4 regions of the Streptomyces sclerotialus genome follow, and region 1 is predicted to be linked to each of the others. Evidence: riboswitches for the same ligand, from Rfam matches in the RefSeq annotation. Region 1 holds a riboswitch; each other region holds the start of a gene.

Evidence for each region. Region 1 has a riboswitch for cyclic di-AMP ahead of AAC944_RS15665 (transglycosylase family protein). Riboswitches for the same ligand answer to the same signal wherever they lie in the genome.
Region 2: linked by a shared signal. The riboswitch ahead of AAC944_RS27085 (M23 family metallopeptidase) and the one ahead of AAC944_RS15665 (transglycosylase family protein) in region 1 are both predicted to bind cyclic di-AMP.
Region 3: linked by a shared signal. The riboswitch ahead of AAC944_RS18015 (M23 family metallopeptidase) and the one ahead of AAC944_RS15665 (transglycosylase family protein) in region 1 are both predicted to bind cyclic di-AMP.
Region 4: linked by a shared signal. The riboswitch ahead of AAC944_RS22135 (C40 family peptidase) and the one ahead of AAC944_RS15665 (transglycosylase family protein) in region 1 are both predicted to bind cyclic di-AMP.

The regions. Positions count from the first base shown of each region.
Region 1 is NZ_JBFOHP010000002.1:3,545,925-3,553,145, forward strand. Features, by position in the region: gene AAC944_RS15645 (Ppx/GppA phosphatase family protein) at 1-365, opposite strand, end outside; gene AAC944_RS15650 (DUF501 domain-containing protein) at 362-934, opposite strand; gene AAC944_RS15655 (FtsB family cell division protein) at 978-1,448, opposite strand; gene eno (phosphopyruvate hydratase) at 1,595-2,884, opposite strand; gene AAC944_RS15665 (transglycosylase family protein) at 3,178-3,864, opposite strand; cyclic di-AMP (ydaO/yuaA leader) riboswitch at 3,868-4,037, opposite strand; gene AAC944_RS15670 (transglycosylase family protein) at 4,326-5,336, opposite strand; gene AAC944_RS15675 (cytochrome P450 family protein) at 5,538-6,839, opposite strand; gene AAC944_RS15680 (nucleoside triphosphate pyrophosphohydrolase) at 6,885-7,221, opposite strand, start outside.
Region 2 is NZ_JBFOHP010000002.1:6,123,723-6,130,943, reverse strand. Features, by position in the region: gene AAC944_RS27100 (bifunctional acetate--CoA ligase family protein/GNAT family N-acetyltransferase) at 1-2,330, opposite strand, end outside; gene AAC944_RS27095 (HPr family phosphocarrier protein) at 2,578-2,859, shown strand; gene AAC944_RS27090 (GntR family transcriptional regulator) at 3,143-3,841, opposite strand; gene AAC944_RS27085 (M23 family metallopeptidase) at 4,079-4,915, opposite strand; cyclic di-AMP (ydaO/yuaA leader) riboswitch at 4,929-5,084, opposite strand; gene AAC944_RS27080 (M16 family metallopeptidase) at 5,427-6,794, opposite strand; gene AAC944_RS27075 (M16 family metallopeptidase) at 6,815-7,221, opposite strand, start outside.
Region 3 is NZ_JBFOHP010000002.1:4,051,532-4,058,752, reverse strand. Features, by position in the region: gene AAC944_RS18035 (effector-associated constant component EACC1) at 1-320, shown strand, start outside; gene AAC944_RS18030 (caspase, EACC1-associated type) at 317-2,365, shown strand; gene AAC944_RS18025 (PP2C family protein-serine/threonine phosphatase) at 2,616-3,731, shown strand; gene AAC944_RS18020 (DUF2332 family protein) at 3,831-4,880, opposite strand; cyclic di-AMP (ydaO/yuaA leader) riboswitch at 5,154-5,295, shown strand; gene AAC944_RS18015 (M23 family metallopeptidase) at 5,307-6,650, shown strand.
Region 4 is NZ_JBFOHP010000002.1:4,965,775-4,972,995, reverse strand. Features, by position in the region: gene pcrA (DNA helicase PcrA) at 1-2,148, opposite strand, end outside; cyclic di-AMP (ydaO/yuaA leader) riboswitch at 2,479-2,673, shown strand; gene AAC944_RS22135 (C40 family peptidase) at 2,682-3,863, shown strand; gene AAC944_RS22130 (hypothetical protein) at 4,002-4,355, opposite strand; gene AAC944_RS22125 (alpha/beta fold hydrolase) at 4,940-5,740, opposite strand; gene AAC944_RS22120 (GNAT family N-acetyltransferase) at 5,950-6,702, shown strand; gene AAC944_RS22115 (DUF397 domain-containing protein) at 6,703-6,891, opposite strand; gene AAC944_RS22110 (helix-turn-helix domain-containing protein) at 6,884-7,221, opposite strand, start outside.

The sequences.
Region 1 (7,221 bases):
GCGCCCGTGAAGGAGAACTCCGCCTCCTGGTCACCGGTGATCACCTCGGGCTCGACGCCCAGGATGTCCGCCACGCCGCGGACGAAGTCGTCCCGGTTCTCCGCGTCACGGGAGGCCGAGGTCGCCACGAAGCGCACCCGCTCCGCGCCCAGCTCCTCGATCACCGCGGCGTACTCCCGGCAGGCCGCGAAGGTCCGCTCCAGCGCCTCCGGCGCCAGCCGGCCGGTACGGTCCACGCCCTGGCCGAGCCGGACGATCTGCATCCGGCGGTCCAGGTCCTTCAGTTCGCCGGTCTCCGGGTCGAGGTCCGCGACGAGCAGACGGATGGAGTTCGTACCGCAGTCGATGGCGGCGACGCGCTTCACTCGGAGGCTCCCTTGTCCGTGGTGTCCGTGGTGTCCGTGGTCGTGCCGGTGTCCTGGCAGGGGCGCACGCACGGCCCCTTCTTCCACCACTCGGGCAGCATGGCGATGGCCTCGTCGCCCAGCGGGTTCACGCCGGGCCCTGCCGCCAGCGAGTGACCGACCAGCACGTGCAGGCACTTCACGCGGTCCGGCATGCCGCCCGCGCTCGGGAAGCCCGTCAGCTCCTCGATGGCGTCCCGGCGGCGGATGTAGTCCTCGTGCGCCGCGCGGTAGGCGGCGGCCAGCTCGGGGTCGGTGGCCAGCCGCTCGGTCATCTCCTTCATCACGCCGTTCGCCTCGAGCGTGCCGATCGCGGAGGCCGCGCGCGGGCAGGTGAGGTAGTACAGCGTGGGGAAGGGCGTGCCGTCCTCCAGGCGCGGGGCCGTCTCGACGACGTCCGGGTTGCCGCAGGGGCAGCGGTGCGCGATGGCGCGCAGGCCGCGCGGCGGGCGGCCCAGCTGCTCCCGGAACGCCGCGACGTCCGCGTCGGTGGGCTCGGTGGGCTCGGTCTGGGGAGGCGGCGTGTCCATGCAGGCTTCTCTTGTCGTCAGGGTTGTACGGTCGGCCGCCCCATCATCCCCCGGCGGCACGCCCTCGCGCGTCGGCGGAGTCCAGGCCGGACCAGATGGCTTCGTACCACGGGCGCTGCACCGCGCCCGTGGCGGCGCGCGGCCGGCCGGCGCCGGTGCCGTCCACGACGGTGTAGCCGGTCTCGCCGGGCAGGACGTAGTGCAGGTGGCGGCGGGCCTGCTGGCGTACGTACGCCGGGTCCTGCCAGCGCGCCTTCTCCTGGCGGAGCCGCTGCACCGCCTCCCGGGCCGTCTCGGCCTCGCGGCGCTGCTCGGCGATGTCCGAGCGCTGGGAGACGTAGGCCCTTATCGGGTACGCGAGGGCCACGACCAGCGAGCACAGTACGAGCGCGAGCAGCGCGGCGCGGCCGGTGAGCCGGCTGCGCCGCGGGGAGCGGGCACGGTAGACCCGGGCGGCGGCTTGCTCGCCGAGCGCCTTGAGCCGGGTCGCGGTCGAGAACCGTTCACCGGACAATGTGACCTCCCCTGCCTCGCCTCGTACATACGTCCCCGGCAACGGTACGGGACCGCTGCCGGGGACGTACGGAAGCCGAGGCCTTCAGGCCGCCGGGACCTTCGGGCCGCTCAGCCCTCAGGCGCGGGGCTCAGCCCTTGCTGTGCTTACTGGTCAGCAGAGCGGAACCGCGGGAACGCGCTGCGGCCCGCGTAGACCGCCGCGTCGTCGAGGATCTCCTCGATGCGCAGCAGCTGGTTGTACTTGGCGACGCGCTCGGAGCGGGCCGGGGCGCCGGTCTTGATCTGGCCGCAGTTGGTGGCGACGGCCAGGTCGGCGATGGTGACGTCCTCGGTCTCGCCGGAGCGGTGCGACATCATGCACTTGAAGCCGTTGCGCTGGGCCAGCTCGACGGCGTCCAGGGTCTCGGTCAGCGAACCGATCTGGTTGACCTTGACCAGCAGGGCGTTGGCGGAGCCCTCCTCGATGCCGCGGGCCAGGCGCTCGGGGTTGGTCACGAACAGGTCGTCGCCGACCAGCTGGACCTTGGAGCCGATCTTCTCGGTGATGGTCTTCCAGCCGTCCCAGTCGTCCTCGAACAGCGGGTCCTCGATGGAGACCAGCGGGTACGAGGCGACGAGCTCCTCGTAGTACTCGGTCATCTCGGCGGCCGAGCGGGACTTGCCCTCGAACTCGTACGCGCCGTCCTTGTAGAACTCGGAGGCGGCGACGTCGAGCGCCAGCGCGATGTCCTGGCCGGGGGTGTAACCGGCCTCCTTGATGGCCTCCAGGATGAGGTCGAGAGCCTCACGGTTGGAGCCGAGGTTCGGGGCGAAGCCGCCCTCGTCGCCCAGGCCGGTGGCCAGGCCCTTGCTCTTCAGGACCTTCTTGAGGGTGTGGTAGACCTCGGCACCCCAGCGCAGCGCCTCGGAGAAGGACTCCGCGCCGATCGGGGCGATCATGAACTCCTGGATGTCCACGTTGGAGTCGGCGTGCGACCCACCGTTGAGGATGTTCATCATCGGAACGGGCAGCACGTGCGCGTTCGGGCCGCCGAGGTAGCGGAACAGCGGCAGGTCGCTGGCCTCGGACGCGGCGTGCGCGACGGCCAGGGAGACGCCCAGGATCGCGTTGGCGCCCAGGGAGCCCTTGTTGTCGGTGGCGTCCAGGTCGAACATCGCCTGGTCGATGAGGCGCTGCTCGGTGGCGTCGTAGCCGACCAGCTCGGGGCCGATCTGCTCGATGACGGCCAGCACGGCCTTCTCGACGCCCTTGCCGAGGTAACGGTTCGGGTCGCCGTCACGCAGCTCGATGGCCTCGAAGGCGCCGGTGGAGGCGCCCGACGGCACGGCCGCGCGGCCGGTGCTGCCGTCGTCGAGGCCGACCTCGACCTCGACCGTGGGGTTGCCTCGCGAGTCGAGGATCTCGCGAGCTACGACGACGTCGATCGACGGCACGTTGTCTCCTTCGTGGGTTTCTGGAGTTCTGCAGCACGAGCCTAACGGCCTTCGCGCCGTCCGCCTGCCCCTAGCCCCGTGCGTGAGACGAAAAAGGCCCCAAAGGCCCGCAATCCGGGAGGTAAGAACCACTTTTTGTCGCGGACGTATCCGGCAAAACCGGCACTACGCATCTGAGCGGCCTGCCGCCCGGATGGCCCCGCTCACGCAAACGTGAAGCCCCGCCGTGACGCGCTCGGGGGCGTTCGCGTCGCGGCGGGGCGGTCTCACGGGCGGCCGGCAGGCCGACGGGATCAGACCTCGAGCTTCTGGCCCGGGAAGATCAGGTCGGGGTTGCCGCCGACGGTCGACTTGTTGTTCTCGTAGACGGTCTTCCAGTTCTCGCCGTGCGCCTTGGCGATCTTGCCGAGGGTGTCGCCGGACTTCACGGTGTAGTTGCCGTGACCGGCGGCCGGCTTCGGCGCGGCCTGGGGCTGCGTCGTCTGCGGCTTCGGGGCGGCCTGCTGCTTCGGCGCCTCCTGCTGCGGGGCGGCCTGCTGCTTGGGGGCCTCCTGCTGCGGAGCCTGCTGCTGGGCCTGGCCGGAGCCACCGGTGTTCACCTGCGCGGCCGGGCCACCGGCGGTCAGGCCGCCGGCACCGGCGCAGCCCCAGGCACCCGGGCCCTGCATGGCGAGCAGCTTCTCGGCGGTGGCGATCTGCTGGTCCTTGGTGGCCAGGTCGGCACGCGGCGCGTACTTGGTACCGCCGGCGGCGGCCCAGGAGGAGTTCGAGAACTGCAGGCCACCGTAGTAGCCGTTACCGGTGTTGATCGACCAGTTGCCGCCGGACTCGCACTGGGCGACCTTGTCCCAGGTGGCGACCGAGGCCGCGTTGGCGGAACCGGCGGTCATCAGCGGGACGGCCACGGCCGCGCCGGCGACACCGGCGAGCGTGACGGCACGGACGGCCTTCGAGGGGCGGCGGTGCTTGCCCTTGAGCATGTTGTTCTTCCTCACCGACGCCTGCGAGGTGAGCTGTCGGGTTCGGGCTGTGAGTGGCCCGGCCGGATGCGCTGTCCGCACACCCGGCTTCACCCCAAGCCGGCCGCTGCGTTTCCGCGGCGGTACGGCACTTACCTTGGGTCCCCCGCTCCTGCCTACGGCGCTTGCGCGACGGTTGTCCGACCGATCACCGGCAGGATTCGGCGAATGATCGGCGGGCTCACTTGGTGCGAGCGGTGAAGAACGTAAACACACACCCCTCAGCGGTTCAAACCACCCATTCGTAGGACAGTTGACCGGTTTCGAGCCTCGAAACCGCCCGTTTGCGCAGGTCGAACACGGTATGGAAACAACGGACACGGCGGCCGGAAACACCCCGGGACGAGACCCATGTCTCACTTTCCCCAATTGGGCACAACCGGCCCGCACTTAGCCCTTGCGGGGCCCTTGCGGGCCGCCCGTCACTGCTTCAGGTCGAGTCGCTGACCAGGGTGGATGAGGTCCGGGTCGGCCCCTATGACGCCCTCGTTGGCGTCGTACAGACCCGTCCACCCCTCGGTCAGCCCCTGCGCGTCGGCGATCGCGGACAGGCTGTCGCCCGGCCGCACCGTGTACATGCCGTCATCTGCCGGGGTACCGCGGTGCGCCTCACCGCCGCGCGACGCGTGCCGCCCGGCCGGACGCCCGTCCTCTCCCTCGCCGCCCTTGCCGTCGTCCGCGTCACCGCGGTGGCGGCCGGTACCGGGGGCCGAGGCGTCGCCGGAGGGCCGGTCGGCGGGGTCGCCCGCGCGCGGCCCGGCGGTGTCCTCGCCGGAGCCCTCGGCATCCCCGCCGCCCTGGTCCGCGCCGCCGCCGGACGGCGTGGCGGTGGCGTCGCCGGACGGCGAGTTGGTGGCGCCGCCGGAAGGCTCGGACGTGGCATCCCCGGAGGGCTGAGATGTGGCGCTGTCGGACGGCTGTCCCGCGTTGTCACCGCCGTCGTCGCCCGTGCCGGTGGACGGGCTGCCGGACGGGCTGCCGGAGGCGTCGTCGCCCGGCTCCGAGGGCTGCGGCACCGGCGTCTCCGAACCGCCCGGGTCCACGTCGGGTATCAGGCCGTCCACGTCGAGGCCGGCGTTGACGGCGCAGCTGGGCCAGGCGTCCGGGCCGCGGTCGTTCAGGATCGCCTCGGCGACCGCGATCTGCTGGGAGCGGCTGGCGAGGTCCGGACGCTCGGCGTAGGACTCGCCGCCGTAGTCCTTCCACATCTCCAGGGTCAGCTGCAGCCCGCCGTAGAAGCCGTTGCCGGAGTTGGCGCTCCACATGCCGCCGCTCTCGCACATCGCGACGCGGTCCCACGTGGCGGTGTCGGCGGCCTGCGCGCCACCCGCCGCCAGCAGCGGCAGGGCCAGCCCTGCGCCCGTGACGGAGGCCGCCACCAGGAGGGCGGGGGCCTGGCGGGGGCGGCGGTGTCTACCGTTGCCGGAGCGCATGCGGGTGCCTTTCGAGCGGCGGCTTGAGTTGTCGCAGGCAAAGTAGCGGGGGCCTGGTCCGGTCTCAAGCCGGTGTAGCGGAGATCACGTGTAGATCACGCCGCTGACGCCGGGTCAGTTCTGCCCGGCGCCGACCCCCTTGCCGCACCCCGTTACCTGCGGAAATGCCCGTTCTGACGGGGCGTCCGAAGCCCCTCCGGACTACTCGCCACCTGGCGCGTCCCGCTCCTCGTCCGGCGCGCCTTCCGGCGTGAAACGCACCGGCAGCGCCCGCAGTCCGCGCATGATGAGACCGCCGCGCCAGCGCAGCTCGTCCGGATCGGCGGCCAGTTCGAGATCGGGCAGCCGGGTCAGCAGGGTCGCCAGCGCCGTACGGCCTTCGAGGCGGGCGAGCGGCGCGCCCAGGCAGTAGTGGATGCCGTGCCCGTATCCGAGGTGCTGGTTGTCACGGCGCCCGAGGTCCAGGGTGTCCGGTGACGCGAACCGCGCCGGGTCCCGGTCGGCGGCCGCCAGCACCACCAGTACGGGCTCGCCGGCGGCGATCACCTGCCCGCCGATGGCCAGCTCCTCCGTCGCGAACCGCCAGGTCGCCAGCTCCACCGGCCCGTCGTAACGCAGCAGTTCCTCGATCCCGGTCGCGAGCAGTTCCTCGTCGCCCGCGGCCAGCGCCGCCTGCAGCCGCGCCCGCTGTTCCGGGTTGCGCAGCAGCGCGTACGTACCGTTCCCGATCAGGTTGACGGTCGTCTCGAACCCGGCGAACAGCAGGATGAACGCCATCGCCGCCGCTTCGTTCTCGGTGAGGTGCTCGCCGTGGTCCGAGGCCCGGATGAGGGCCGAGATCAGGTCCTCGTCCCCGGTCTCCTCCGCCGCCAGCGACTCCCGCTTGCGGTGGATCAAGTCGGCCAGATACGCACGCATCTTCTTCACGGACCGGGCGACCCCGCCACGCGGTCCCCCGCCGTGCCGGATCATCATCCCGGCCCAGTCCCGGAAGTCGTCCTGGTCCTCGCGCGGCACGCCCAGCAGGTCGCAGATGGCGTAGATGGGGAGCGGGAACGCGAACTCATGGATGAGGTCGGCCTCGCCGCGCGCCGCGAAGCCGTCGATCAGCTGGTCGGTCAGCTCCTGTACGCGCGGCGCGAAGCGCGCCACCGTACGCGGCGTGAACGCCTTGGAGACGAGGCGGCGCAGCCGGGTGTGGTCCGGCGGGTCGATGTTGAGCAGGTGCGTCATCAGGTTGGCGCTGCGCTCGCCGGGGATGCCGACCTTGCCCTTACCGTGCGCGGCCTCACTGTGGTGCTGCGGGTTCTTCGACAGCCGGGGGTCGGCCAGCGCCTCGCGCGCGTCCGCGTACCGGGTGACCAGCCACGCCTCGACCCCGCTGGGCAGCTCCGTCCTGCGCACCGGCGCGTGCTCCCGGAGCCAGGCGTACGCGGGATACGGATCGGCGGCGAACTCCCAGGTGAAGAGTTCAGGGCAGGCGGAAGCGGTGGTGTCGTGCACCCTCCGACCGTAACCGGTCGGCCGCGGGGCCCTCCTGAGAAGCCCCTAGCCCGCCCGTTCCGCCGCCACGATCGCGTCCCGGTACGTACGGGCCGCCGCCCGCAGCGCGGTCTCCGGGTCGGTGCCCTCCTCCTGGGCCCGCGCGGCCAGCGCCAGCAGCTCGTACCCGATGCCCTCGCCGGCCACCGGCACGTCGAGGCCGGCGGTGCGGGCCCGGGAGGCCAGCTTCGCGGCCAGCGCCAGGGCCGGCTGCCCCAGCGGCACGCCCTCCGTCACGGACTCGCGCTGCTTCTCGGCGGCCTTGGTGCGCAGCCAGTGCGCCCTGACGTCCTCCGGCGTCGCGGCCTCCTCGTCACCGAAGACGTGCGGGTGCCGGTGGATC
Region 2 (7,221 bases), 2.6 Mb from region 1:
CGGTGCCGCAGGTGCGGCGCCGTGGTCTTCAGGGCGACCGGGTAGCCCAGGGCCTCGGCGGCGCGCACGGCGGCGTCCGCGTCGGGAGCGGGGAGGGCGGCGCGTACGCGGATGCCGTAGCGGCCGAGCAGGGCCGCGGCCTCGTCGGCGGGCAGCGCCACGGAGCGGTGGGGTTCGGCGTCGGCGGTGAGCTCGTCGAGGAGCCGCTCGATGTCGGCGCCTGCCGCGGCCTCCTGGATGTCGTCGTACTCGGGGACCTTGCCGGGCGCCGCGGACTCGCGGCGCCAGGTCGCGTACCGGACGGCCTCGGCGAGGGACCGTACGGCCCGCTCGGCTGCGGGGTAGGCGGGGATGCGGGGCAGCCCGGAGGGGCGCTCCCGCGGCGTCCCGGAGGTGTCCTCGGCGGCTTCCTGCTCGCCCGTGCTTCCCGGCGTCTGCGGAGATTCCGCCGTGTCCGAGAGCGCCCCCGCCAGTTCGTCCATCGCCAGGTGGACGACGGTGACCGGCTTGGCGGGGCCTTCGGCCGCGGCCTCGCGCAGGGCCGTGGCGAGGGCCGCGATCTCCTCGGGGTCCGCGCTGCTGCCCTCGGCGACCCACGGGATCGCGGTGAGGAGGACCGCGTCGATGCGGTCACCGGCGAGGGCGTCGGCCAGTGCGGCACGGAACTCGGCCGTCGTGGCGGCGAAGGGCAGTACATGAGGGCGCTGCGGGCGCAGCCCCTCGGTGAGGCACGCGTCGTACGCGAGGAGGGCGAGCGCTTCGGAGTTGCCGAGGATCGCGACCCGGGGGCCGGCGGGCAGCGGCTGGGAGGCGAGCAGCAGTCCCGCGTCGATCAGCTCGGTGACGGTGCCGACCCGGATGACGCCGGCCTGCCGCATGAGGGCGGAGACCGTGGCGTCGGGGATGCGGGTGGCGGGGACGGTGTGGCCGAGCGGGACGGTGCCGCTGTGCCGGGCGCCCTTGACGACCACGACGGGCTTGGCGGCGGCGGTGCGGCGGGCGAGCCGGGTGAACTTGCGGGGGTTGCCGATCGACTCCAGGTACAGCAGGGCGACGTCGGTGGCGGGGTCCTCGTACCAGTACTGGAGCAGGTCGTTGCCGGAGACGTCGGCGCGGTTGCCGGCCGACACGAAGGTGGAGACCCCGGCGATGGCGCCGTCCCCGGAGCCGCGCTCGTGGAGGGCGCTGAGCAGTCCGATGCCGATCGCGCCGGACTGGGTGAAGAGGCCGACGCGGCCCGCGCCGGGCAGCCGGGGCGACAGGGAGGCGTTGAGGCGGACGCCGGGGGCGGTGTTGATCAGTCCGAAGGCGTTCGGGCCGACCAGCCGCATGCCGTACGAGCGGGCCTGGCGCAGCAGTGCGCGCTGCTTCTCGCGCCCTTCGGGGCCGGCCTCCGCGTACCCGGAGGTGAGGATGACCAGCCCCTGGACGCCGTGTTCGCCGCAGTCGCGGACGACGTCGGGGACATGCTCGGCGGGTACGGCGACGACGGCCAGGTCGACGGGGCCGGGGATGTCCCGGAGCGAGCGGTAGGCGGGTACGCCCTCCGGGTCCAGCGTGCTGCCGCCTTCGGGGAAGGCGCGGTTGACGGCGTACGTGTGGCCGGTGAAGCCGGCGTCCAGGATGTTGCGCAGGGCGGAGCGACCGACGCCTCCGGGGGCGCGCCCCGTACCGATGACGGCGACCGACCCCGGGGCGAGCAGCCGCTGTACGGAGCGGGCCTCGGCGCGGTGCTCGCGGCCGCGCATGACGGCGACGGACTGCTCGGTGGGTTCCAGGCCGAATTCGAGGCGGACGACGCCGTCCTCGAAGGTGCGCTTCTGGGTGTAGCCGGCGTCCGTGAACACCTTGATCATCTTGGTGTTGGCGGGCAGGATCTCGGCGACGAAGCGGCGGATGCCGCGCTCGCGGGCGACCGCGGCGATGTGCTCCATGAGCGCGGAGGCGACGCCGCGGCCCTGCTGGTCGTCCTGGACGAGGAAGGCGACCTCGGCCTGGTCGGCGTCAGGCCCGGTGGCGGGCCGGCCGTCGGCGCTGATGCGGTCGTACCGGACGGTGGCGATCATCTCGCCGCCCACGAAGGCGGCGAGCCCTACCCGGTCGACGTAGTCGTGGTGGGTGAAGCGGTGCACGTCGCGGTCGGAGAGCCGGGGGTAGGGCGCGAAGAAGCGGTAGTACTTCGACTCGTCGGAGACCTGCTCGTAGAAGGAGACCAGGCGTTCCGCGTCGTCCGGGGTGATGGGGCGGATCCGGGCGGTGCCGCCGTCACGCAGCACCACGTCGGCTTCCCAGTGGGCGGGGTAGGCGGCGGCATCCGACGGCGTCTCCATGCGGACAGCGTACGACCGGCTGCGTATCAGGGGGCGGCCGAAGTGCCGGAGGGCGCCTCGGACACGACCGTACGTACCCCGCGGCGGGACGGTGCGTACGAGCGGGTCTCAGCATGCGTACAGCCTGGGCGTGACGCAGGCTTGGGCTTCTAGGATCCGAGCGCTCGTGCGGGCTGGGCACACCGGACCACCGGTGCCCGCGTGAGACACTGGTCTAGACAACTTTTCCGACCCGAAGGGCAACACAATGGCTGAGCGCCGCGTCAATGTCGGATGGGCCGAGGGTCTGCACGCCCGCCCCGCCTCGATCTTCGTCCGTGCGGCCACCGCTTCCGGCGTGCCGGTCACGATCGCCAAGGGCGACGGCAACCCCGTCAACGCCGCTTCCATGCTCGCGGTCCTGGGCCTGGGCGCCCAGGGTGGCGAGGAGATCGTGCTGGCTTCGGACGCCGAGGGCGCCGACGCCGCGCTGGACCGCCTGGCGAAGCTCGTCTCCGAGGGCCTCGAGGAGCTCCCGGAGACGGTCTGACCCTTCGGGCAGGCCGGCGGCCGCACGCCGCCCGGCACCGCCTTCACGGCCCCGCCACGGTGACTCCCGCAGGAGTCACGGGCGGGGCCGTTTCGCACGGTGGCGGGCCGGACCCGTCACCCGCCGTCCCGCCGCTGCAGTCGCCGAGGAATTCTTCACCCGCCCCGCCTGCAGACGGCTTACGCGGCACACCCGAATTTCCCTTTTCGAAGCCGCGCGAGAATATTCGGGCACGCCGAACCAGGGGGGCTGAATTCCCCAGGAGTTGTATACGGCAGCGGTGTTAATTCTGGACGCGCGCCATGTTTACGGGCTGTTTCGCTTCCCTCACCCCCGGCGCGGGATGGCGCAGCCGGTAGGCGGGCAGTGCGCGCTCCACATGTGCGGTGGTCAGCGCACGGGCGCGTTCGGCGTCGCCGCGCGCCACCGCGTCCACGATCGCGCCGTGCTCCTGCCAGTACCGGCCCACGTCACCGGGCGGCGTCCGGCCCAGGTCGACCGCGTACACCCAGTCGATCTTGCGGCGCACCTGGGTGAGCAGCGCCGTCATGCTGGCGCTGCCCGTCGCCTGGGCGAGCGTCTCATGGAACCAGCCGTCCAGCTGCCGCAGGTCGGCAGGGTTGCCGTGGGGGGCCCTCGCGCGCCCGATGCGCACCAGACCGCGCAGCACCTTCAGGTGCGCGGTGGAGCGGCGGGTCGCGGCACGGGCGGCGCCCAGGGGCTCCAGGAGGAGCCGGATGTCCAGGAGGTCGGCGGCCTCCTGCTCGGTCGGCTCGGCCACGCACGCGCCGGCGTGCCGCCGGGTGGTGACGAACCCCTCGGACTCCAGGGTGCGCAGCGCCTCTCTCACGGGGACGCGGGAGACGCCGTACCGGGAGGCGAGCAGCTCCTCGATCAGCCGGGAACCGGGCGGGAACACACCGGAGACGATGTCGTCGCGAATCGCCGTGCAGACCGCATGCGCCGAAATGTTCCCTCGCATCGTCCGTGCCTCCGCCGCAATCCTCTGGAAACGCCGCCGGGCGACGCCTTTTCCGCGACTCTATGACACCGGACGGCCATTTCCGACGGCCGTGACGAATTCATGGATAATTTTTGGCCGGTGAACGGGTATTCGCGGGGAAGCGGGGACGCGAGCGCGTCCGGAAACGCCGGAACCCCGGCCGGTGGGCCGGGGTTCCGAGGGGCACGCGGGGTGCGCCGTACGATGCGGGCCGCCTCAGACGTTGACGCCGTGCGAGCGCAGGTACGCGATCGGGTCGATGTCCGAGCCGTAGTCCGGGCCGGTGCGCGCCTCGAAGTGCAGGTGCGGGCCGGTGGTGTTGCCGGTGTTGCCGGACAGCGCGATCTGCTGGTTCGCGGAGACCTTCTGGCCGACCGAGACGCTGATGGACGACAGGTGGCCGTACTGGGTGTACGTGCCGTCGTCCATCTTGAGGACGACGTTGTTGCCGTACGCGCCGCCCCAGCCGGCCTCGACGACGGTGCCCGCGCCGACGGCGTGGACGGCGGTGCCGGAGGCGGCGTGGAAGTCGATGCCGGTGTGGCTGCCGGAGGACCACAGGCCGCTGGAGGCCTTGTACGGCGTGGAGACGTAGCTGCCGGCGATCGGCGAGACGTAACCGGAGGCGCTGAGGGTGGTACGGGCGTCCGAGCGCGAGGCGCGGGTCTCGCCGGCCTTCTTGGCCGCGGCCTTCTTCTCGGCGGCCTCGGCGGCGGCCTTGCGCCGCTCCTCCTGGGCCTTCTTCTTGGCGGCCTCGGCGCTCTTGACGGCGGCGTCCTCGACCTGGGCGCGGGCGGCGGCGACCTCGGCGGCCTCCTCCTGCGCGTCGGCCTGCGCGACGATGTTGTCGGCGACCCGGTCACCGGTGTCGGCGATGGCGCGGGTCAGACCGGCGTCGGTGACGGTGGCGGCCGGCTCCTCGCCCGCGGCCAGCGCCGGGGAGGCGATGGAGACGGCGACGCCGGTCGCCGCGGCTATGCCGGCGATGTTGCGGGTGGTCCGGGCAGCACGGCCGGGGCGGCGATGCTTGCCGGTGGCACGGGTGAACGCCATGACCGGCGCACTCCTTTCCTTCCTTCTCGCCTACCGGGTTAGCTGACGGGTTCGGAGCAGGAAGGTCTCCTACGGCCCCCTCCGGAGAGGGCGCCGATTCACCCCAAGGGACATGTGGGTCCCCGGCTCCCCTGGCTCGCGCCGTACGGGGACTCGGCGATGACTGCCCGGCGGCCGCGGGTGCGGCGCACTTCTGTCGAACAGCCGGACCGACGCTAAACGGGACATCTCGCGATCAGCAAACAGAATCGGGAGTTTGTGCCGGACGCCACACGGGGCACAGGCAACCACCTACTGCATTCCGGACAAAAGCGAAGATCCCGGGCCGCATTGGCGACCCGGGACCCGTTATGTCCTGGTATACGGGCGGCGTTGACAGGCTTCACGCCACCGTCGACGGCACCGGTACGACGTGCTCCGGTCCGTGCTCGCACCCTGCCGGGCAGGCGACGTTCACACCCGCTACCGCAACGGCCGGCAGCGGTCCGCTTCCGCCGCCGGTCCCTCCTGATCAGCCCTTGACGACCGACACCTCGCCGATGCCCAGCTTCCGTACCGGCTCCGCGATCTGCGCCGCGTCACCGACGAGGACCGTGACGAGCCGGTCCACCGGGAAGGCGTTGACCACGGCGGCGGTCGCCTCGACCGTGCCGGTCTCGGCCATGCGCCGGTACAGCTCCGCCTGGAAGTCGTCGGGGAGGTGCTGCTCGACCTGGTCGGCGAGCGTCCCTGCGACGGCCGCGGCCGTCTCGTACTTCAGCGGCGCCACACCGACCAGGTTCTGCACCGCCACGTCGCGCTCGGCGTCGGTCAGCCCCTCGGCGGCCAGCGTCCGCAGCACCTTCCAGAGGTCGGCCAGCGCCGGCTCCGTGGACTCGGTGTCCACCGAGCCGCTGATGGCCAGCATCGCGGCGCCCGTGCCGTCAGCGGAGGAGCGCAGCACCTGACCGAACGCCCGCACGCCGTAGGTGTAGCCCTTCTCCTCGCGCAGCACACGGTCCAGCCGGGACGTGAGCGTGCCGCCCAGGCAGTAGGTGCCGAGCACCTGCGCCGGCCACACGCGGTCGTGCCGGTCGGCACCGATCCGGCCGATGAGCAGCTGCGTCTGGACGGCGCCGGGCCGGTCCACGATGACGACACGGCCGGTGTCGTCGGCGACGATGGGCGAGGCCGCGACCGGCTCGGCGGTGGAGCCCGTCCACGCCCCGAGGGTCTCCGCCAGCGCCGCGTCCAGGTCCACCCCGGTGAAGTCCCCGACGACCACGGCGGTGGCCGTGGCGGGGCGTACGTGCGCCTCGTAGAAGGCACGCACCGCGGCGGCGTCGATACGCGCCACCGTCTCCTCGGTGCCCTGGCGCGGCCGGGACATCCGGGAGGCGGCCGGGAACAGCTCCTTGGACAGCGCCATCGCGGCCCGCCGGCCGGGATTGGCGAGCTCGTGCGGGATCTCGTCCAGGCGGTTGCGCACCAGGCGCTCGATCTCGCTGTCCGGGAAGGCCGGGGCACGCAGGGCGTCGGCGAGCAGCCCGAGCGCCTTGGTGAGACGGGAGGCCGGCACTTCGAGGGAGACGCGGACACCGGGGTGGTCGGCGTGCGCGTCCAGGGTGGCGCCGCACCGCTCCAGCTCGGCGGCGAACTCCTCGGCGTCGTGCTTGTCGGTGCCCTCGGAGAACGCGCGCGCCATGATGGTGGCGACGCCGTCCAGGCCCTCGGGCTCGGCCTCCAGCGGCGCGACGAGGTTGATCTCGACGGCGACGACCTGCTGGCCCGGCCGGTCGGCGCGCAGCACCGTCAGGCCGTTGCCGAGCGTGCCGCGCACCGGTGCCGGGAACGCCCACGGCTTCGGCTGTCCGGCCTGCGGCTGCGGGTGGAAGGTCATGGTGGGGGTCACGGCGTCGGTCACTGGGCCGCCTCCTCGGTCTCGGTCTCGTGCTGGGCGGCGGCCGCGTCGGCCTCGGTGGCCTCCACGGCGGCGGCCTCGGCGGGCCCGGTCGGCTCGTAGACCAGCACCGCACGGTTGTCCGGGCGCAGCCGGGCCTGGGCGACCGCCTGCACCTCCTCGGGAGTGATCTCCAGGACGCGCTGTACGGCGCTCAGCGCGAGCTGCGGGTCGCCGAACAGCACCGCGTACCGGCACAGTTCGTCCGCGCGCCCGGCGACCGTCTCCAGGCGGTCCAGCCACTCGCGCTCCAACTGGGCCTGCGCGCGCTCCATCTCCTCGGCGGTCGGCCCCTCCTCGGCGAAGCGCTTCAGCTCCTCGTCCACCGCCCGCTCGATGGCGGGGACCTCCACGCCGGCCGACGTCT
Region 3 (7,221 bases), 510 kb from region 1:
TCCGGTCGCTCCACCGCTGGCTGAGGGACGGCGCGCCGGAGCTGCGGAGCGCCGGCGTCGCCGTGCGGGACGTGGGCGAGGATCCCGCGCCGGGTGAGATGGGCGGCGCGTTCGAGGTCATACAGCTGCTGGTCGAGCACGGCGCCGGCTGGGGCAGCCTCGCGGTGGCGCTCGCGGCCTGGTGGGAGGCGCACCGCCCGCGCTCTTCGGTCACCTTCGAGCGGGACGGCGTCAAGGTCACGCTCACGGGTGCCGAGCTGCGGGACGAGGAGGCCGTACGGCGCGCGCTGGCCCGGCTGGAGCAGGAGGACGCGGCATGAGCACGCCGACCTCGGGGGAGCCGGACGCGTCGGGGGCCGGGCAGCAGGCGGGTCCCGCGGCGCCCGCGGCAGGCCGGCCGCTCGACCCGGCGAAGTCCGCCTGCGTGCTCATCGGCGTCGGGTCGTACGAGCACCTGGAAGACCTCCCGGCCGTCCGCCACAACCTCGTCAAGCTGCGCGAGCTGCTGACCGACCCGGACGTGTGGGGCGTGCCGCACAAGCGGGTCCACGTCGTGTCCAACCCCGACTCGCAGGGCAGGATGACGGACCCGATCGTGCGCGCCGTCGACGAGGCCACCGACACCCTGCTCGTGTACTACGCGGGCCACGGCCTGCTCGACGCCCGTGACAACGACCTGTACCTCGCGACTCCCGCCTCCCGGCGCGGCCGCCGGGAGACCGCCCTGGGGTACCGGGTTCTGCGCGACCTCATGGAGGACGCCAAGGGCTCGGTACGCCGCCGGATCGTCGTGCTGGACTGCTGCTACAGCGGCCGCGCGGCGAACGGCGTGATGGCCGCCGACGGCACCACGGTCCCCGGCGAGGACCTGGTCGCCATCGAGGGCTCGTACGTCCTCACCTCGACCACGGAGAACCTCAAGGCGGAGGCGAAGGGCGACGCCGCGTACACCGCCTTCACCGGCGAGCTCATCCGCCTCCTGGAGCGCGGCGACCCGGCCCGCGCCGGCGAGCCGTACCTGACCCTCAACCAGCTCCACGGCACCCTCCGGCAGACCCTCGCCGCCAAGCACCTGCCCCGCCCGCAGCGGCTGGACAACGGCGGCGTGGGCGACCTGCCGTTCGTACGGAACAGACAGGCGGCGGAGGCGGCCCGGACGGCCGTCCCGGCCCGCCGCGGCCCCGGGCCGCTGGTCCTCGGCGCCGCCGGGCTCGCCCTGCTCCTCGTCGGCGCCGCGGCGGGGACGGCCGGGACGCTGCGGTGGGGGCCGGAGCGGCGGCCCGCGGCCGCGGCCGTCCCGTCGATTCCCGGCAGCTGCGGCAAGGACGGCCGGGCCACCCTGCTGGACGTCTCCGACCGGCTCAGCGAGCAGCCGTACAACGAATACCTCGGCAACGAGGTGGCCGGTCTCTCCGCACTGGCACTGACCGACGGCGGCCCGCACGGCGGAGGCAAGGGCGGCGCCTCCGGGGCGGCCGGGCCGCGGGTGCTGGCGCTGCGGGACGGGGAGCCCGCCCAGGTCTTCAGCATCGCGCTCGGCAGCCCCCAGAAGCTGCGCCCCGAGGTCACCGGCGTGCAGGGGCTCTACCGCTCCGACCGCGGCAAGTTCCCGGAGTTCGACGGCGAGGGGCTGGTCGTCGAGAAGGGCGGCCGGACGATACTGGCCAGCTCCGAGCTGGGTCCCGCGATCCGCCGCTTCAGCCTCGCCGACGGCAAGCAGAAGGGCGCCGACCTGCCGGTGCCCGACGCCTTCAAGCCGCCGCCCAAGGGCGCGGCGGACAACACCCGCAGCCTGGAGTCGCTCACGGTCACCCCGGACGGCAAGCACCTCTTCGCGGGCATGGAGGGCCCGCTGCTGGGCGACGACGACGTGCACGGCCGCCACCAGATCCGCATCGAGCGCTACGAGGGCGCCTCGGGCAAGGCGTACACCCCCGAGAGCCAGTACGCGTACCAGACCGAGGAGGGCCTGTTCCTGTCCGAGCTGGTCGCCGTGGACGAGACGCACCTGCTCGCCCTGGAGCGCGGCTACATCAGCGGCCTGGGCAACGGCATACGCGTCTACGAGGTCGACCTGACCTCGGCCGACGACGTCACCGGCCACACCTCCGTGACCAAGGACGACAACGACCTCATCGCGCCCAAGCAGCTGCTCTTCGACCTCTCCCGCTGTCCGTGGGGCGGCATCCGCACCGAGGAGCCGCAGCCCAACCCGGTCCTGCAGAACGTCGAGGGCATGGCGCTGGGCCCCGCCCTGTCCGGGCGGTACGCGGGCCATCGGGTGCTGTACATGATCGCGGACGACAACGCCCGCAGCGCCCAGGCGACCCGGCTGTACTCCGTCGCGGTACGGCTCAGGAACTGAGAGCCGTCGCGGTACGGCTCAGCAGCTGAAAAGCCGTCGCGGTACGGCTCAGAAGCTGAGGAGCCGCAGGTAGCCGGTGTGCTCGAAGGGAGCGCCCGTGGGACCCGGGGGTCGCCCGACCGGCCCCCGCCGGGTCGCCGTACCGTTCCAGGGCGGTCACCCTGGGACGGCGGTGGTGACGGGAGCGTGACGGGGCACGGGAAGCGGCGCGGGAAAGAGGCCGGTGCGGATGGGGCGAGGCGGAACGGGCATGCCGGGAGAGCGGGAGCGGCAGGCCCGTCGGGACGGGCTGCCGCGGTTCGGCCGCCGGCTGGTGTGCTGGCTGCCCGCGATCCTCCTGGTCGGCGGCCTGGCCTTCGACCTGCTGACGCCGCCGCGGTACACCGCGGCGCCCTTCTTCTCGGCCGCTCCGCTGGTGGCGGCGCCGCTGTACTCCCTGCGGTACACCGCCCTGACCGCCGTCCTCTCCGTCCTGGCGGAGCTCGGCGCGGTCCTCTCCCACGGCCGGATGGGCGGCTACGAGTCGTACACCGAAGCGGTGACCGTCCTGGTCGTGGCCGTCCTCGCGCTCGGCATCAACCGCGTCGTACGGCTCAGCGACGCCCGGCTCGCCTCCGTGCGGGACGTGGCGGAGGCCGCCCAGCGGGCCGTGCTGCCGCTGCCGCCGGACCGCATCAGCGGGCTGGACGTGGCCGCACGGTACGAGGCGGCGCAGGCGGACGCGCGCATCGGCGGTGATCTGTACGCCGTGCAGGACACTCCGCACGGCGTACGGCTGATCGTCGGCGACGTACGCGGCAAGGGCCTGGAGGCGGTGGAGGCCGCCGTGATCGTCATCGGCGCTTTCCGGGAGGCAGCGGAGCAGGAGGCCACCCTGGAGGCGGTGGCCGGGCGGCTGGAACGGGCGCTGCAGCGCGAGGGCAGCAGGCGCGAGGGCCTGGACCAGTTCGAGGGGTTCACCACGGCCGTGCTCGCCGAGGTGCCGTCCGAGGAGCGCGGGGTGCTGCGGGTGCTGAACCGCGGCCATCCGGCGCCGCTGCTGCTGTGCGCGGACGGCACGCTGAGCGAGCTGGCGCCGCGGGTACCGGCGCTGCCGCTCGGGCTGAGCGAGGTCGCGGGCTGGCCGGACCGGGCGGACGAGGCGCGGTTCCCGCCGGGCGCGATGCTGCTGCTGTTCACCGACGGGGTGACCGAGGCGCGGGACGGCGCGGGCGCGTTCTACGAGCCGGCGGTTCGGCTGTCCGGCCGGGTGTTCACCGGCCCCGGTACGCTGCTGGACACCCTCGTGGCCGACGTCGCGCAGCACACGGGAGGCGAGACGGCGGACGACATGGCCCTGCTGGCGCTGCGGAGGCCGGAGGGCTAGGGCCGTCCGGACGCCACGGGGCCCTCGGGCTCCTCGGGCCCCGTGGGCCCCTTGGGCCCCTCGGGCTAGGCCGGCGTCTCCTGCGGGCTCGAAGCTGTCTCAGGCCTGCCGCGGCTCCGTGAGCCACTGGATGCTCTGCCCGTGCTGCCCCGTGAGCGCGACCGGCCGGCCGTCGACGGCGAGGGTGAGCTGGTGCGCGTCGGCGGGCCGCGGGCCGGGCAGCCACGGCAGCACATTGTGGTGCTCGTGGGAGACCCAGTGCCCGGGCCGGTCCACCAGCAGCGACCGTACGACCCGGGCGAACTCCTCGCGGCGCTCCAGAGGCAGGCAGGTCAGCACCGCCGTGTGGAAGACCACCAGCGTCGCCTCGCGCGGCGCCTGCGCGGCCAGCGCGGGCAGCTCGTCCAGGAGGTCGCCGCGTACGAGCGGAACCGGCGGCGCCTTCCGTACGGCCTCCACGGCGGCCAGCTGACGGCCGGCCCGGTCGACGGGGGCGCCGGCGCCGGTGCCGGGTGCGGCACCCGGCCAGACGAGGGCCTGGAGCCAGCGGACGTCGTCCGGGTCGGACAGGTCGAGGGGGGCGAGGTCGATCCCGGCCCGCCAGACGATCCGCGGCAGCGCGTCCGGCACCGGCGTGCCCGGGGACGTACGGCACGGGAAGACCACCGGGCTGTCCGGATCCCCGAACTCGGGCCCGTCGTCGTACCGGTAGCGGTACCGGTCCGGATGCAGGCACAGCCCGGCCGACGCGCCGACCTCCAGCAGCGCGAGCGGCTGGGGGAGACGGGCGAGGAGGGGGAGGAGCGCGGCGCAGCGCGCGGGCTCGTCGGTCCGGGTGAGCCGCCGCACGAGGACGTCGCGTACGTCGTCCCAGTGCCGGATCGTCCACTCGCGCCAGGTGCGGTACGCGAAGTCGCCGCGCGGGCCCTGCGCGGCGTGCGGGCCGTCGAGGTATCGGACGGCGGCGAGCAGGAGAGGGGGCTGCTGCTCGTCGCCGGGCGGCAGCGAGGCACCCAGGAAGTCGCAGAACTCCGGGTCCTGGCTGATGCGGGCGGTCAGTTCCTCATGGGCTTCGGACTCGCCCCGCGCCTGCTGCCACGAGAAGTCCGCGTACCGATCCGCCACTGCCTGCGCGCTGTTGACGACCATGCGCAGACGCTACTGCTCTCACGGTCCGTAATCGCTGCGCACCCCTCCGCATAACAACTGGCAAACGATCAGTCCGGTTGAGGTTTTCGATACTCGATCAACTCGCCCCTATTTAGCCGGTACTGCGCACATAAGTCCTGGCCAGGACGCATACGGATTCCGGGGAACGCTTGGAATCCGGCCGTCCCGTCTATTACTGTCCGATAACGCAGCGCGGTCGTACCAGCCGTCGCAAGAGGCGGCACCGCGCGCCGACGCCGAATCCCAACAGCGCACTTCACCACGCACCACCCGCCAAGGGAACCGGGGAACCACCACCTTGGGGTGAATCGGGCGACTCCCCCGGAGCCGCCCGTAGGAGACCTTCCTGCTCCGAACCCGTCAGCTAACCCGGTAGGCGAGAAGGAAGGAAAGGAGTGCGCCCCCGTGGCGTCCAACAAGCCTGCCCCCGACCCGAACCGACGGCCCTCGCCCTCGTACGAGCCCTTCACGACACACGAACCGCTCGCGACGCAGGGGCAGTTCCCGGCACGGGAACCGTTCGCCGCGCACGAGGGTGCGGTGTACGACCCGTACGCGCACCCGGGCCACGAGGTTCCCGGCACCCACACCGATCCGGTGCTCACCGAGACCGCGGCCTTCCCCGTCGTGGACGGTGCCGGGACCGGTGGCCGCAGCGTCTCCCGTGACCACAGCGCCTTCCGCGACGGCGGGGCCTCGTACGACGGTGGGGTCTCGTACGACGGTGGGGCCTCGTACGACGGCGGCGTCTCCCACGACGGGTCGTGGGAGGAGTGGAACCCCACGGAGGAGTCCGTACGCCCGGTACGCGGCCGGCACCGCGTCGCCAAGCAGCGCGGCGGCGGCCTCGCCCGCAGCAGTACGGTCCTGGGCGTCGGCGTCATGGCGGCGGTCGGCGCGGGCGGCATCGCCACCGCGCAGGGCAAGCCGCAGGTCTCCATATCCATGCCCGACCTGGGCGGCATGGCCGAGCACGTATCCGAGAAACTCCCCGACGCCAAGTCCCTGCCGGGCATCGGCGAACTGGTCTCGCGCGACTCCGCCGAGACGGCGGACGCGCAGGGCGGCCCGTTCACCCAGGCGGCCGCCGGGGGCGAGCAGCCCCAGGGCGGCGACGCACTCCGCGCCCGCATCCTGGAACAGGCCGAGCAGGCGCAGAACTCCGCCGACCAGGAGGCCCGCGAGGCCGCCGAACAGGCCGCCGTCGAGCAGGCCGAGGCGGCCGCCGCCGAACGTCAGCAGCAGGCCGAGGCGGCGAAGAAGAAGGCCGAGGCGGAAGCCAAGGCCAAGGCCGAGGAGGCGGAGCGCAAGAAGGCCGAGGCGGCCCGTGCCGCCAAGCTCGCCGAACTGGCCAAGAGTTACACCCTTCCGGTCTCCTCCTTCACGATCAGTGCCACTTTCGGGCAGGCCGGGGACCGCTGGGCCGCCGACCACACCGGCCTGGACTTCGCCGCGCCGACCGGCACCCCGGCCAAGGCGGTGCACAGCGGCACGATCACGCAGGCCGGCTGGGCGGGTTCGTACGGTTACCGCATCATCGTCACCCTCGACGACGGCACGGAGCTCTGGTACTGCCACCTCTCCTCGATGGTGAAGACCTCGGGCAAGGTGAACACCGGCGACGTCATAGGCCGGGTCGGCGCCACGGGCAACGTGACGGGCCCCCACCTCCACCTGGAGGTCCGGCCGGGCGCCGACTCCCCGGTCGACCCACTGCCCTGGCTCCGCGACCACGGCCTGACGGTCTGATCCGATCCGGTTCATGCGATCCGGTCGTCCGTTTCGGTCGTCCGTTCCGGTCATCCGTTCCGGTTCATGCGATCCGGTCGTCCGTTTCGGTCGTCCGTTCCGGTCATCCGTTCCGGTTCATGCGATCCGGTCGTCCGTTTCGGTCGTCCGTTCCGGTCATCCGTTCCGGTTCATGCGATCCGGTCGTCCGTTTCAGTCGTCCGTTCCGGTCATCCGTTCCGGTCGTCCGACCCGGAAGGCCTCAGTTACGGACATTCCTCCGTCCCCAGGCTTCCGACCGCCCGTCCGGGGCACTTGTCTGCCGTAGCCGCCGCCTCGTGCGTCCCGCCCTGCAGGGCGCACACAGCAGGAGGGGAGAGGCGGTGGCCGACGGCCGGGCCTCCGCGTGCATGCAGGCCGTCACCGGCTTCGTACGCGGGCCCGCAAGCTCCGGCGGCCCCGATGCCCCACACATCGGGGCCGCCGGTCCGCGCGTACCCCGGCAGGAACGCACGTATCAGGACAGCGCAGTACGCCTCGTGCGCCCTGCCCGGATCGGCACCCGTCGGTCAGCGGAATCCGTCCCCCTCGC
Region 4 (7,221 bases), 1.4 Mb from region 1:
CTCCAGGAAGCGGGACTGCGGGTTGTACTGGGGCTGGCCCCAGGCGCTGCGCATCGTGGAGCGGGTGAGGTAGAGCCGCTCCTGGGCGCGGGTGATGCCGACGTACGCCAGCCGCCGCTCCTCCTCCAGCTCCTTGGTCTGGCCGAGCGCGCGCATGTGCGGGAAGACGCCGTCCTCCATGCCGGTCAGGAAGACGGTCGGGAACTCCAGGCCCTTGGCGGTGTGCAGGGTCATGAGCGTGATGACGCCCGTGCCCTCCTCGTCCTCGTCGGGGATCTGGTCGGAGTCGGCGACCAGGGCGACCTGCTCCAGGAAGTCGGAGAGCGTGCCGGGTCCCGGGGCGGCGGCCCCTGATGTCTCCGTCTCGGCGCGGTCCTGCTCGAATTCGAGGGCGACCGCCGCGAGCTCCTGGAGGTTCTCGATCCGGGTCTCGTCCTGCGGGTCCGTGGACGCCTGGAGCTCGGCCAGATAGCCCGTACGCTCCAGGACCGCTTCCAGGACGGTCGCGGGCCCGGCGCCGGACTCCGCGATGGTCCGCAGCTCCTCCATGAGCGTGTTGAAGCGCTTGACGGCGTTCGCGGAGCGGGCGGCCATGCCGTACGCCTCGTCGACGCGGCGCAGCGCCTGCGGGAAGGTGATCTTCTCGCGCAGCGCGAGCGCCTCGATCATGGCCTCGGCGCGGTCGCCGATGCCGCGCTTGGGCACGTTCAGGATGCGGCGCAGCGGGACGGCGTCCTCGGGGTTGGCCAGCACGCGCAGGTACGCGAGGACATCCCGGACCTCCTTGCGCTCGTAGAACCGCACGCCGCCGACGACCTTGTAGGGCAGCCCGACCCGGATGAAGACCTCTTCGAAGACACGGGACTGGGCGTTGGTGCGGTAGAAGATCGCGACGTCGCCGGCCCTGGTCTCGCCCGCGTCCGTCAGCCGGTCGATCTCGTCGGCGACGAACTGCGCCTCGTCGTGCTCGGTGTCGGCGACATAGCCGGTGATCTTCGGGCCGGTGCCGGCGTCCGTCCAGAGGTTCTTCGGGCGGCGGTTCTCGTTGCGCTCGATGACGGCGTTGGCGGCCGAGAGGATCGTCTGCGAGGAGCGGTAGTTCTGCTCCAGCAGGATCGTGGTCGCGTCCGGGTAGTCCTCCTCGAACTGGAGGATGTTCCGGATCGTGGCGCCGCGGAAGGCGTAGATCGACTGGTCGGCGTCGCCGACGACGCACAGCTCGGCGGCGGGCACCTCGGGCGTCCCGGGGCCCACCAGCTCGCGCACGAGGGTGTACTGGGCGTGGTTGGTGTCCTGGTACTCGTCGACCAGGACGTGCCGGAAGCGGCGGCGGTAGTGGTCCGCGACGTCCGGGAACGCCTGGAGGAGGTTCACCGTCGTCATGATGATGTCGTCGAAGTCCAGGGCGTTGGCCTCGCGCAGCCGTGCCTGGTACATCGTGTACGCCTCGGCCAGGGTCTTCTCGAAGCCGTCCGCGGCCGTCGCGGCGAAGTCCTCGTGGTCGATGAGCTCGTTCTTGAGGTTGGAGATCTTCGCACTGAAGGACTTGGGCGGGAAGCGCTTGGGGTCCAGGTCCAGATCGCGGCAGACCAGGGCCATCAGCCGCTTGGAGTCGGCGGCGTCGTAGATCGAGAACGACGACGTGAAGCCCAGCTTCTTGGACTCGCGGCGCAGGATGCGCACGCAGGCGCTGTGGAAGGTGGAGACCCACATGGCGTTGGCGCGCGGGCCGACCAGCTCCTCCACGCGCTCCTTCATCTCGCCCGCGGCCTTGTTCGTGAACGTGATCGCGAGGATCTGGCCGGGGTGGACGCCGCGTGCGCCGAGCAGATGCGCGATGCGGTGCGTGAGGACGCGGGTCTTGCCGGAGCCGGCGCCCGCGACGATGAGCAGCGCGCCGCCGCTGTGCACGACGGCGGCCTTCTGCTGGTCGTTCAGCCCCTCCAGCAGCGCGGCCGGGTCGACCGCCGGGCGGGCGGCGCCGTCGCGGTAGTACGCGTCCCTCGGCGCGGGTGCGTCGTAGCGGCCGCCGAAGAGGTCGTGCGGCACCTCCTCCGCTGCCGGACGGTCCTCGTCCTCGGGAGGCGGCGGCTCCTCGTCCTTGGGCTCGAGGTCCGCCAGGAAGCTGTCGTCAAAGAGGCTGCTCATCGCCCACCGAGTCTAGGCCGCCCCACCGACAGCCCGGCCCCGCCCGCGGAATTCGGGGGCAAGGACACACCTGGGGCGGGGCGGACGGGCGGCCGCGGAGCATACGGCACGCGGCATCCGGTCACGGACGGACAACACCACCGGACAGTCCGTGGTCACAGCCGGGCGCACATCGGCACGGACACGATCAGGTCACGAAAAGATTGCGGGCAAATCGAACATCAGCCTTCACAGGAGTCACACGAGTTGGTTACCGTGCCGACCGGGCAGCCCGCCCCACCGCCGGTGACAGCACCGGCACGGGCCGCCCCGCCGAGTCCGGCCTGTCCGTACGCACGACAGCCGGAGCCGGGGACCCTCCCTCCTGTCGCCGCCTTCGGCCCAGGAGGGCCCACGTACGACCGGGGTGAATCGGCCGCTGCGGAGCGATCCGCACGGCCGTAGGGCACCTTCCGTAGTACGCCGCAGCAATGCGGCATCGCCCGAACCCGACAGCTAACCCGGTAGGCGGTCCACGGAAGGAGTCGCCGGCCTTGGCGTCTCATCGCAAGCCGCGCACCCGCATGCTCACCGTGCCCGCGCACCGCCGCACGGCGGCCGGGCTCACCACCGCAGCGCTGGCCTCGGTCACGCTGCTCACCCAGACCGCGGACGCGGCCCCCAGGAAGCCCGAGCCCTCCATCGAGGAGGTCAAGAAGAAGGTCGACGGCCTGTACCGGCAGGCCGAGGTCGCCACCCAGAAGTACAACGCCGCCAAGGAGCGCGCCGGCACCCAGCGCGAGAAGGTGGACGGGCTGCGGGAGGCCGCGGCCCGGCGGACCGAGAAGATGAACGAGGCCCGGCGTGAGCTGGGCACCTTCGCCTCCGCGCAGTACCGCTCCGGCGGGCTGAGCCCGACCGCGCAGCTGATGCTGGCGCAGGACCCGCAGCAGTTCGTGGACCGCAACCACCTGATGGAACGGCTCACCGGCCGCCAGCAGGAGGCCGTCGCCGACTACCAGGACCAGCAGGCGCAGGCCGCACGTAAGCGGACGCAGGCGGTCAAGGGCCTGGAGGAGCTGCAGAAGTCCCAGGAGACGCTGAAGACGGCCAAGCAGGACGTCCAGGGCAAGCTGACCGAGGCCCGGGAGCTGCTGTCCCGGCTGACCGCGCAGGAGAAGGCGCGGCTCGCGGAGCTGGAGCGCAAGAAGGAGGCCGAGGCGCAGCGCAAGGCCGAGGAGCTGGCGCGGGAGCAGGCCGAGCGCGAGCGGCAGGAGCAGCAGGACGGCGGTACGGGCGGCGGCACGGGCGGTACGGACGGCGGGTCCGGGTCCGGGACGGGCAGCGGGTCCGGTACCGGCTCCGGGACGTCCGACGGTGCGTACGCCACCAAGGCGGAGAAGGCCATCGCCTTCGCCCGCGCGCAGCTGGGCAAGCCGTACGTCTGGGGCGCGACCGGCCCCACGTCGTACGACTGCTCGGGGCTCACCCAGGCCGCGTGGAAGGCGGCGGGCGTTTCGCTGCCGCGGACGACCTGGGACCAGGTGAAGACCGGCACGCGGGTCGCGACGAAGGATCTGCAACCGGGTGACCTGGTCTTCTTCTACGACGACATCAGCCACGTCGGGATGTACATAGGCGACGGCAAGATGATCCACGCCCCGAAGCCGGGCACGAACGTCCGCGTGGAGTCGATCTACTACATGCCGATCTACGGGAACGTACGACCGGCCTGAGCCCCTGGCCAGCCCCCGGAACGACGAAGTGCGCGGCCGCCCTCGGGCAGCCGCGCACTTCGCGTGTCGTGTGTCCGTCGCGCCGGACCGGGCCGGGTGTACCGGGACCGGGCCGGGTGTGCCGGAACGGGCCGGGTGTCAGGTCCAGAGCACGGCGATGCAGATGTTGACGACCGTGAGCAGGCCGACGAGCCCGAAGAGCGGCTTCTCGACCTTCTCCTCGTCCCGCTTCACGTAGACCAGGCCGAGGATCACGATCAGGACGGCGAGCTTGACGCCGATCTTGATGTTGTCGACCGCGTAGTCCTGCATCTGGTTCAGGCCCACCAGGACGACGCCGGTCACCAGCATCGTGATCGCGCCGTGCAGCATCGCGGGCACGAAGCGGGCGGTGCCCGCGCCCATCGCCTTCATCTGCGTGAGGAAGCCGCCGAGCAGCGAGGCGATGCCGATGATGTGCAGGATGACGAACACATTGATCACTACGTCCATAGTGGTCGATCGTAACTGCGCCGCCGCGCCGCCCGGCGGGCAGGTCCGCCCCGCCACGGCTCGAACGGTCGCTCGCCTTCCGGTCGCACTGTCGCACGTCGCCGGTCAGCAGCGTTCACCCGGCGGCGGAAGCGGGCACGGCCCAGTGAGGGAACGGGCAATCGGCGGCAACGACCGCCCGGCCGCCGCCGGGAGGTTTAGCGTCCTCGTTCAGGCGGCCGGCTCCCCACCACCGTCGGATCCGCCCCGGCGGCCGCCGGCCGCCCCCGCCGAAGGTACGGCGGTGGTCCGCTCCCCCTTGAACACGGACCGCCGCCGTACCAGGGGAAGCAGCGGGGCCTCAGGGGCGTCATGACGCTTTGCTGACGCGAGTGGGCCTACGGAATTACTGAGACAACTGACGTCACATGGCACCGTTTCAGCCACCCGCGCCGCCCGTTTTCCGATCTGGTCCAGCGGTCGATCAATTCCGCCGCGGAATTCGACCGCCCGGTCGCATTTGGTCCTCCGCGCCACCCGGCCAGCCGGTAACACCGGGCCTTCCGGCCATATTCAGCCACAGAGAAACCGCACCGGCGCACCGGTCAATGCAGTCGCGGCACATGGCCGCTCACCACGAAGTCCCGCAGCAGGTCCATCGACTGTTTCGGCGCCTCACGGAAGACGCCGTGCCCCGCGTCGGCCAGCACGTGCAGCCGTACGTCCGTGTGGCTCAGCCGGTGCGCGAAGCGGCGGGCCGCCGAGGCGGTCGCCACCGGGTCCTGCTCGCCCGCCAGGATCATCGTCCGGCACGCCAGCCGGTCCAGCCCGCGCCACGGGTCGAAATCCCGCGCCAGCACGGTCCTGAAGTGGTCCAGCACGTCATCGTTCCAGCGCACCCGGCGCAGCCGGTCCCGGCCGGCCGCGTCCCCGCCCGGCTGCCGCGAGTACAGCGGCAGACAGATCCGCTCCCACGCGTCGGTCGTCTCGTCGCCCACGTCACCCGCCCAGTACCGCAGCGCCACGTCCCGCGCCTCAGGCCCTCCCAGCCGTTCGAACATCTCCAGCCGTTCGTACGTGTCGCCGGGCATCACGCTGTCCAGCACCAGCCCCGCGAACCGGTCCGGGTGCCGGATGGCCGCCAGCAGCGCGACCCACCCCCCGCTGGCCGAACCGACCAGCACGGGCCGCTCGATCTCCAGCGCGTCACAGAAGTCGATCGCGTCGTCCGCCCACCGCTCCCACGTCCACTGCCGCGGCTCGCACCGCACCGAACGGCCGCTGCCCCGCTGATCCAGATAGATGACCTGAGCGAAACCGGCCGCGGCGGAAAGCTCCGGCTTGAACAGGGTGTGATCAGCGCCCGGTCCCCCGTGGAGCAGGACGATCGTCGGCCGTTCGGCCATGTCCGGACCGTCCGTCACCAGTTGGGCCCCCTCCACATCGAAGTAGAGCCGAACACCATCACCGATATGTACCCGCACGGCCCTTGACCTCTCTCAAGCAGCCTTCTTTTTCCAAGGATTCGGGTGGCCCCGGCAGCGTTATGCAAGGGGGCCGAATTCGACCGTCACTATTGCGAAGCTCTCGCAATACGATCGGGTCCGTGGACACAATGACCGAGCACCACCGCGTGCCCGTGGCACGGCCCGAGGTCGTGCGCGCCTGGGTGGACGGCTGGGTGCGTTCGCGCGGCACGGACGGCGCGGTCGAGGTACCGGGCGGCTTCCGGATAGCCGTCGGCCGCACCGACCAGGTCGCGCGGTACGTCCTGCCCTCGGCGGACCCCGCGGTGCTGCGCCGCCTGTCCGTCGCGCTCATCACGCCGGGCCTGTGGCTGAAGGTCTGCGCGCCTCGCTCGGCCGTCGAGCCCGCGCTGCCGGCCTCCTGGGAGTTCCGGACGCCGGAATATCTGATGACCGCCCCTCTGGTCCGCGCGGTGCGCGACGGCTCGGGAACGGCGGGGGTGCCCGACGGGCTCGGGGACGGCCTGGTACCGGGCGCCGCGCCCGCACCGCCGCCGGACCCGGCCGTGCTGCCGGGCGGGTACGTCGTCGAGACGGTCGCCCAGGGCGGCCTCGTCGACGCGCGTGCGTTCGCCGCCACGGGGGAGGTGGCGGCGGGCGGCCGCGTCGCGCTGGCCGGCGCGACGGCCGTCTTCGACCAGGTCCGCACGGACCCGGCACACCGCCGCCAGGGCCTGGGCCGGGTCGTGATGACGGCCCTGGCTGCCCGCGCCGCCCAACGGGGGGCGACGCAGGGCGTCCTGGTGGCCCGGGACGACGGTCTGTCCCTGTACCGGGCCATGGGCTGGGAGCTCCACTCTCCGGTCACCACGGCGGTGCTCCGCAGACGGGGTACGCGGTGACTATTCGCCTCCGGCGGCGTACGCGACAAATGCCGCCCAGGCCGCGGGGGCTATCGCCAAAAGGGGGCCTTCGGGCCCCGCTTTGGAATCCCTCACGTATACGCGTGCCGCGTGGGCAGCGACCTCGACGCAGGCACCGCCCTCGTCGTCGCTGTAGCTCGACTTGCGCCACACGAGCTCGTCACTCATATTCCGCCGCCACCTTCCTCACGAACTCAGCCGACTCCTCGACGCAGAGGGCATGTTGGCGGATCATGCCATGCCGCTGCGTCAACTCACTGACCTTCTCGGCGTCAGCGTAGAGCGCGCTCGTCCGCTGGCCTTCGACGTAGACGTACCGGTCGTGGTCGGTCGTCTCCAGGAGCACCATGGGGCCAATGAGGGCCACTCCGCTGCAGCGGCCCATGGGGAGCACCTGGATCGAGATGTTCCGCAACTCACCGATCTCCAGCAGCCGGCAGAGCTGCCGGTGCATGACCTTGCCGCCGCCGACGCCGGTCCGCAGCGCTGCCTCGTAGA